DNA from 2 places in the Peribacillus sp. FSL E2-0218 genome. Region 2 is predicted to be linked to the other one. Evidence: riboswitches for the same ligand, from Rfam matches in the RefSeq annotation. Region 2 holds a riboswitch; the other holds the start of a gene.
The links. Region 2 has a riboswitch for preQ1 ahead of queC (7-cyano-7-deazaguanine synthase QueC). Riboswitches for the same ligand answer to the same signal wherever they lie in the genome.

Region 1 (4,426 bases), 1.9 Mb from region 2:
TAACGTTGTTCACTATCGAATAATTGCTTCTCCGCAACAACTCTTTCAGATATATCCCTGCCGATGACGACTAGCCCTTTTCGGGAACCATCTTCAAAGAACAAGGGAACCTTGATCGTATCAAAGGTTTTGTGATTGCCATCTGGAAGGGGAATGATTTCCTCGCATCTTGTAATTACCCCTTTCATCCACGTTTCCTCATCGGAAACTTCACAGTAGATCAACGACTCTTTGTAAAATTCAGTGTATTCCGCCAGCTCGCTGTCTTTTTTGCCCTTATAATCCACATGCTCCAATTGAAATAATTGAAGTCCAAAGGTATTCGATTCCAGCCATCGCCCATCGCCATCCTTGAAGTTAACGAAATCGACCATCGAATTAATAAGTGTACGCCGGCGTTGCTCCGCTTCCTTTAATTGCTTGAATTCTTCCCTTTTAGCCAAGTAAAGGTATAAGACCATGCCTATCGATAAAAGAAAGAAAATGCCTTCCACTCTCTGTAGTTGAATGAAGACCTCTTTGTTTTGAATATTTGTCGTTAAGAAATAGTCGAACACGACTAGTGTAAGAATCCCGGAAAGGATATATATACTTAAAATGGAACGCTTGGACATGGAGATTCTCCCTGATTTTAAGACATTGCAATGGTAAAATTACATACACATTTTAACAAACTATCGAAGAAAAATATATGCACAATCATAAATAAAAAAACAGGAACCTAGGCGGTTACCTGTTTTTTCGGAAGATGCGTTGGCTCTTTTTCTTTTTCATCCGTTTGTAGATCATGAAAAATGATAAAAAGAGCAGTGCGAGTGCAGCTAACGTATATTGGTTCATCTCCATAGTTAGCAGGCCATATGGAATCAGCGATAGAAAGAAAAAGTAAATCAGGTTTCCCAGTGTCGTTGCCAATAAAAAATCCTTGAATGTAACCGAACTGACTCCTGCTGCCAGGTTGATCAGGCTTGTAGGGATAAGCGGGAAAACCCTTCCGGTAAAGACATACATAAAACCGTGCTCCACAACACTTTCTTGCCATTTTTTATCCAGCTTCTTCAAAAGAAGGTCTTGAAACCAGTTTCTTGCAGCATAGAAGATCAATCCTGATGCTACTACACTCGTCAACCAACTCCAAAGGTAACCATATAAGAAGCCAAATATCGTGACATTGATCGTCAGGAGCAAAATTAATGGGATGATCGTAAATGAATTTTGGACAAACATTAATACGAATGTGACCAAAAAGGTGAGCGTGAGGTTTTCCTTCAAGATGCCAATAACTGACTCCAGGTCACTTTTCCATACTAAAGTGAATAATTCTGCATTTGTGTAAATGAATATTGCAATACCCAACAGAACAATCAAAGTCAGTAATTTTTTCAAAGGGTCACCACCATTCTTACTTATAGTTTACCAGCTTCAGGTTCATTGGTGAAAAAAGAGCTGTCGCAAAATGCAGACAGCTCTTTTACAGTATAGTAGGTTCAGGAAGCGATGATTCCTTTAAAGCCACTTTTCAAACTGAATTCTTTTGTTCATTGCATAAATGATTGGCGCACCAACCAAAAGGACAACGAATTCACCAACTGCTGTGGTGCCCCAGCTTAACCAAAGCGGTAAGTCCAAGGCAAGGTTCAGTTCTATTGCAATCAAGAACATTGTGAACGTGAAAAAGATAATCGTCGCGATCATCCGTCCTTGGATACTTTTAATGAAACGCGAAACAAAAATGACCAGCAGCAGGGCGAGTATGGATTGCCCGACCCCGAAAATCAAGTCAAACGGAACCATGGGTGAAAATAGCAGATTCGAAATGAATACACCGCCTACGATGCCATAGATGTATTTTTTATTGAATACTATCAGATGGTTCAGCATTTCCGGAACCCGGAATTGGTATGCGCCAAAAGATATGGGTTGAAACACGAATGAGACCGCCACATATAAGGCAGCCAAGATCCCGCTTATCACGAGGGTACGATTATTCATTTTATTCTCTCCTAGTTTTTTATCGTGGGATGGTTACGAACCACGTATAGGTTTTTGCCTGAAGCTTAATAGTAGTCTAAATATGCCCCTTTCGTCAATTTGTAAAGAATGGTTATTGCACGACCTAGCTCCATGTAGGCCAAACGGAATTTTGATTTCTTGCATGGAAGGATGATATTATTTTTATAGAGAAGTAGAAGGAGTGAGAGTGACGTGTCAATTGAAAGTGTCAAACATCATTTTAAAAAATGGAATCGAGAAGGCGAAGTGATGGAGTTCGAAACATCAAGCGCTACGGTTTATGAGGCAGCGGATACCATTGGTGTGATTCCTGCGCGGATCGCTAAGACCCTATCCTTCAGGGGGGAAGGTGACAAGGCGATTTTGGTTGTAGCGGCCGGGGATGCAAAAGTCGATAATAAGAAATTTCGCCAGTCATTCGGTTTCAAGGCAAGGATGCTGGCTCCTGATGAAGTGCTCCAACAGACTGGGCATGCTATCGGCGGCGTTTGCCCATTTGGACTGGCCAACGAGCTGGACGTTTTTCTCGATGTATCAATGAAGCGGTTTGAGTCGATATTTCCCGCTTGCGGCAGTACGAATTCTGCCATAAAGCTTACACTTGCTGAATTATTGGAATATTCAGGCGCTGAGGGGTGGGTTGATGTGTGTAAGGATTGGGAAGAAGTGATAATCGAGGAAAAAGGTTAGGAACGGCTGTTATTTTATGAAACGGAAAGATTCGCATCAGTTGGAAATCGCTCGATTACAGAAAAATAACCTGTGAAATCGCCCCAGCTGAAGATGCTCGTGAAGAAATCCCCTAAATGGAGCGTGAAGGATGTTAACCGGAAGCCATCGAAAAAACAATAGCAGCTACCTTAGTCTAAAAACTCTTTATGAAGAAAACATCACGGTCAAGAGTATAGCCCAAGAGCTTGAAGCCTGTCACAAAAATGATGAAGCGCTGGATATACGTAATGCGCTGGAAAAAAAGAATTTCGATATCATGGCTGTGCAAGATCAAGGGGACATCATCGGATATATCGAAAGGCACGAGCTTGGTGAAGGAAGGATTTCGAGGTATTTGAGACACTTTTCACCAAGGGAGCTTGTTTCGGACTCAACCCCCTTGATTCAGCTTCTTCATATTTTCAAGAAAAAAACAAGGGTGTTCGTGCTGGAGAACAACTCAATCAAAAAGTTGATTACCCATGCTGACCTTCAAAAGCCGCCTATCAGGATGCTGATATTCGGCTATATCACCCTATTGGAAATGAGGCTGAGCGATATCATTTTGCATCGATTCGGCGATGGCGGCTGGCACTCCATGATAAGCGAGGACCGTCTGGAAAAGGCAACCGAATTATATCGGCGCCGAATCGATAAAAATGAAGACATCAATATAATAGAGTGTCTGCAAATCAGTGATAAGTTCGATATTATCCATAAAGATCAGGAAATGAGGCGCTTTTTTCAAATCCCTTCAAAAAGTAAGGGGAGGAAGGATGCGAATGCGATCCGGAAATTGCGGGATAAGATTTCGCATGCCAATGAATTGGGGCTGGACATGTCCTGGATGGAAATCATTGAAGTGGTCGAATGCTGCGGTCAGCTGCTCGAAATATCCGAATCCTATCAGTACGAGAAGTAAGAACCAGGCATCCATACTGGTTCTTTTTTTGTTTTTGGTACTTCAATCAAGAGAGAAAGCTGCCTATATTTAGGCAGCTTCCCCAAGGTATTAAAACTCTGGCAGTTGGTCGAGATTATTTTCCTTGATGCCATCAGGCTCACTCCGCAATATGTCACGTCCATATTTATGAAAGACATCAACATTGGCAAGCTGACCTGCCTTCGCCTCGGAAAGGGCAGTAGGGTAGTCAAGTTCGCGGCCGGAATTCGTCTTGATGGCAATGATATTGTCATCATCATTTTTCCTGACAGCAATGATTTCTTCCTTTCCAGTTGAATCAGGCTGATTTGCTTGCGGTGTACCCTGCTGTTTATAGGATTCATAGGCTTTTTCAAATTGGACCATGTTTTTGACACCTCCTATGTATAGGGTGAACTAATTGTTCTGCAATATACAAACCTCATCCAGCTACGCTGTCGACGTATGTAAATACTGAATGTGGTACTTTTTGCATGATTCGATAATCCTGTAAATTTCTTTATTCTGGTAAAAAGCTACTTTCGTCATGGCTGAATAGGGATGAACCTACCTATTTAGATATCTTTTGCTATTGTAAAATTATGGAGTGGAACTATGAAACTGGGAGGCAATCTATGAAAAAACAATTTCTATCATTTACACTAATCGCTGGAATGGTCCTTCATCCATCAGGGACAGTCCCTGCGTTGGCAGCAACACATCCTGCTCCGGCGCATCATGCTGCATCCGCAGATAAGCAGGTCGTTAAAAGGATCGATG
Region 2 (4,426 bases):
ACATATAGTTTAGGAGCTAATCTCTTTTTTGCTCCGTTTTCAGGATGGAGCTTCATATAATTTTCGTATTCTTTGCGAAAGAATTCGTCGGTTTCCCGTTCGAGTGCTTTCCTTTCGTTAAACTCTGCTACGAATCTAAATAGATGCTTCATATGAATTCCTCCTTGTGGGGTTAAAAGGTCTTAGTTTAATAGTAACATAAAGCGGGTGAATATTAACCTTTTTTTACAATTTTGGAGAAAATAATGGATATTTATGATAGTAAAGACTTAAAAAGATAATGTATAAGAGAACCTTACATTAATCCTGGTGGTTAGATATGCCTGGGTTTCGAAAAAAGGAAACGAAGGCATGGTTTCATTTCTTTAATAGTAAAAAAATTCCTTTGGATAAATCTATTATACACTAAATATTCTGATAATGGAGCAAAATATTGATTCTTGCTTTCTATTGATAGAGAGTGTCACTAATGTTTTTTTTATGTCCATAGTGATTCATTCCCCGAATCGACGAAAATAAAACAACCCCGCCATAGGGAAAACGCCGATTCCCGCCTGCAAGTGACGGGAATCGGCAATATCATATCCTGAAATTCTGGACTTGTTCAATCAGTTGCGCCGCTGAAGATTCGAGCTTACTGGCATGGCTGGTGATTTCATCCATAGCCGAGCTGGATTGTTGAGCGGAGGCGGAAACTTGCTCGATCCCTGCTGCGGACTGTTCTGAAACGGCTGCGATGTCTTCGATGGCCAGATTGATGTTTTTACTATTAGTAGAGATATAGTTCAATTCATCTGTAATATGTTGGATTTTCGTACTCATGTCATCGACAGAATGATTGATCGTCTCAAAGGTTTGACCGGTACGGGTAATTTGTTTAGTCCCCTCATCGACCTGTGAATAACCATCTTCGAGGGAGCGGACGACGTTTTTTGAACCAGACTGTATAGTGCCTACGATTTCGGTAATATCCCCTACGGAATGGGTTACCTCTTCTGCAAGTTTTCGCACTTCATCCGCGACGACGGCAAAGCCTTTGCCATGTTCGCCAGCTCGTGCAGCTTCTATGGCAGCATTCAGGGCCAAGAGGTTGGTTTGATTGGATATATCCTTGATGACCTGAACGAGCTGCGAGATTTCCTGTGAACGAGAATCGAGCCCTTTCACCTGCTCGACGGCATCCTTGACGATGCTATCGACCGTTTTCATTTGCTGGACTGAACTGCGCATCAAAATGGTTCCTTCCTTTGTCAAGGTAAGGATTTCGCTTGAACTCATGAATACCGCTGCCCCGTCAAGATGGGCCTGTTCGATCTTACCGGTGAAATCCTCCATCATGCGGACCATTTCCGTTGCCCGGTTGGCTTGTGACTCCGAACCTTCCGAAAGTTCATACATCGTGGTGGCGATCTGCTTGCTGCCCTGCTGCCCTTCAAATGCTGATTGTGTCAGGCTTTGGCTTTGGTTGGAAACGGATTCGGATACAGCCAGTGTTTTTTCGATCGTATCACGGAGGTTTTTCTGCATTTGATTGGCAGATGCCGTTAATTCGCCGATTTCATCATTTGACTTATGTTCCAGCGGATCATGATCCAGCTCTCCGGCTGCCACCGATTTCATCCGATCCCTGATTTTAAGGAGGGGAGCGGTAATGAGCTGGGCAGTGACGATTGCGAGCAGAGTGCCAATGATGACGGCGGCAATGGAGATGATGATGCTAGTCACCTTGACCGATTTCCCGCTTGCCATGACGGTTTCGCCTGAAGCTTGAATCAATTCCTCCTGTTCCGAAGCGAGTCCCTTGAAGCCCTCCATTATATCGTTACTGATGGGTGACACTTCGTTTTTGAGGATTTCTTTAGCTCGTTCCGGATTTCCCTTTTCATATTGGGTGAATACCCGCTCGACAATCATCGTCCTCCAATCCACACTTTTTTCGATCAAATCCTTCGCTTCCTCCGAATCGCTCAAAGACAAAAGCTTCTCCTGGATGTTTTGGCTATCATCGGTATATTGTAAGAACTTTTCTTTATAACTTTCGTCGCCGTATAAAATGTAGGCTCTAGCGAATGCCGTTCTTTGGGAAAGATTATATAACAGTTTTTCGCTCTCGATCAGAATCGGCAGTTCCTCTTCAATAATATTTTGCGAATGTTTCAGTGACTTGTTGCTACTATAAATACTGAATGCTCCTAAGATGATACATAAAGATATGATGAGTGAAAATGCCGCCAGTATCTTTCCTTTAATGCTTTTCAAATGAATGGACCCCTTTATCAATAAGTTTGTTCACTTATTTATCGGAAAAATGATGAATATGTTAATGGGTTTGTCCAGGATACCAAGTTTCCCATTAGGTCTGGTCACCCTATACAAACAACTTGATTTCTTCTCGTTTTCAGGGTACGATTGGGTTGGAAAATAGTATATTCCGCGTTAAGGCGGAAGAGGTTCTAGCTACCCTCTCAAAAAAACTAAGGAGAAACAGTACTCTATTCTTAGGGTGCTGTTTTTTTCCGTAAAAAGGAGTTTTATAGAAATGAAGAAGAAAGAAAAGGCAGTGGTAGTGTTTAGCGGAGGTCAGGACAGTACGACCTGTTTGTTTTGGGCGATGGAGAGATTCGAGGAAGTCGAGGCAGTGACCTTCGATTATAATCAGCGGCACAGCTTGGAAATCGAATGCGCCCAACAAATAGCGAAGGAGCTGGGCATCAACCATCATATCCTGGACATGTCGCTGCTGAACCAGCTGGCGCCCAATGCGTTGACGAGAAGTGACATTGCAGTGGAAGACGGGGAAGACGGCGAATTGCCATCAACCTTCGTGCCGGGAAGGAATTTGCTGTTCCTTTCGTTTGCCGGGGTTCTGGCCAGCCAGATCGGGGCTAAACATATTGTCACAGGCGTCTGTGAAACGGATTTCAGCGGATATCCTGACTGTCGCGATGTTTTCATTAAATCGTTGAACGTAACCTTGAACTTGTCGATGGACCAGTCATTCGTAATCGATACGCCGCTTATGTGGCTGAATAAAGAAGAAACATGGGAGCTTGCCGATCAGCTTGGCGCGTTCGAATTTGTCCGCGAAAAGACACTGACTTGCTATAATGGCGTCATATCTGACGGCTGTGGGGAATGTCCGGCATGTAAGCTGCGCAAAAAAGGGCTGGATGACTATATAAGCAGACGGGAGGTCACTCATGATGTATGGTTTTAAAATCGTCGATAAGCTTCAAAAAATAGATGAAGATATACAGCGCAGCCAGCTGAACTATACAAAGAAGAGGGTCCTGGTCAGCAAGGAATTCACTTTTGACGCAGCACACCATCTGCACGACTATGAGGGGAAATGCAAGAATCTTCACGGTCACACCTACAAGGTCATCTTTGGATTGAGCGGATATACCGATTCTCGCGGTTTGATGATTGATTTCGGGGACATGAAGGAAATATGGAAAAATGAAATTGAAATCCACCTCGATCATCGTTATTTGAATGAAACGCTGCCGCCCATGAATACAACAGCCGAAAACATGGTTGTTTGGATCTACGAAAAAATGGCCGAAGCCCTTTCAATGAAAGATTACCAGGGTGCCAGGGTTGAATTTGTCCGTCTCTATGAAACACCGACAAGTTATGCCGAGGCGAGACGGGAGTGGATGGAAAGTGAGTAAACTTCCGGTTATGGAAATCTTCGGCCCGACCATCCAAGGTGAGGGAATGGTCATTGGCCAAAAGACGATGTTCGTTCGTACTGCTGGCTGCGATTATTCCTGTTCGTGGTGTGATTCGGCTTTTACCTGGGATGGATCAGGGAAGGAAGATACCGTCCAGATGACTGCAGAAGAAATTTGGGGCGAGCTGAAGCGAATTGGAGGCTCGGGTTTTTCCTTCGTGACCATATCCGGGGGGAATCCGGCCCTTCTGAAAAATCTGAATGGCTTGATCGCCTTGCTGCGCGAACACAAAATCAACATCGGTGTCGAAACGCAAGGAAGCCGTTGGCAGGACTGGTTTCTCGATATCGATGAACTGACGCTATCACCTAAGCCGCCGAGCTCGGGAATGAGCACGGACTTTACGGTGCTCGATCAAATATTGGAGAAGCTTGCCGGCCGAAATCCCAACAACCATGTCTCATTGAAGATTGTCGTCTTTAATGAAGAAGATTATCAATATGCCAAACATGTACATGAGCGGTATCCTGGCATTCCTTTTTATCTGCAGGTCGGCAATGACGACAGCAGGACGGCGGATGATCAGCATCTGATCAGCGGATTATTGAAGAAATATGAAGAGCTAATCGATAAAGTGATAGCCGATGATGAATTGAATGACGTGAAAGTTCTCCCGCAGCTGCATACCTATATATGGGGCAACAAGCGGGGCGTATAAAGAAGAGGAGGCATTGTGAAGCATATTCACA

Region 1: it holds a riboswitch for preQ1, as region 2 does, so the genes downstream of both, MHI53_RS02445 (QueT transporter family protein) here and queC (7-cyano-7-deazaguanine synthase QueC) in region 2, are expected to answer to the same signal.

Annotation. Positions count from the first base shown of each region.
Region 1 covers NZ_CP150304.1:507,936-512,361, forward strand. The annotation lists gene MHI53_RS02435 (PAS domain S-box protein) at 1-614, opposite strand, end outside; gene MHI53_RS02440 (VTT domain-containing protein) at 730-1,386, opposite strand; gene MHI53_RS02445 (QueT transporter family protein) at 1,507-1,992, opposite strand; PreQ1 riboswitch class I at 1,998-2,042, opposite strand; gene MHI53_RS02450 (YbaK/EbsC family protein) at 2,206-2,703, shown strand; gene MHI53_RS02455 (hypothetical protein) at 2,834-3,646, shown strand; gene MHI53_RS02460 (DUF3892 domain-containing protein) at 3,737-4,033, opposite strand; gene MHI53_RS02465 (M28 family peptidase) at 4,282-4,426, shown strand, end outside.
Region 2 covers NZ_CP150304.1:3,807,391-3,811,816, reverse strand. The annotation lists gene MHI53_RS18340 (hypothetical protein) at 1-152, opposite strand, end outside; gene MHI53_RS18335 (methyl-accepting chemotaxis protein) at 580-2,259, opposite strand; PreQ1 riboswitch class I at 2,442-2,484, shown strand; gene queC (7-cyano-7-deazaguanine synthase QueC) at 2,540-3,217, shown strand; gene queD (6-carboxytetrahydropterin synthase QueD) at 3,204-3,674, shown strand; gene queE (7-carboxy-7-deazaguanine synthase QueE) at 3,667-4,395, shown strand.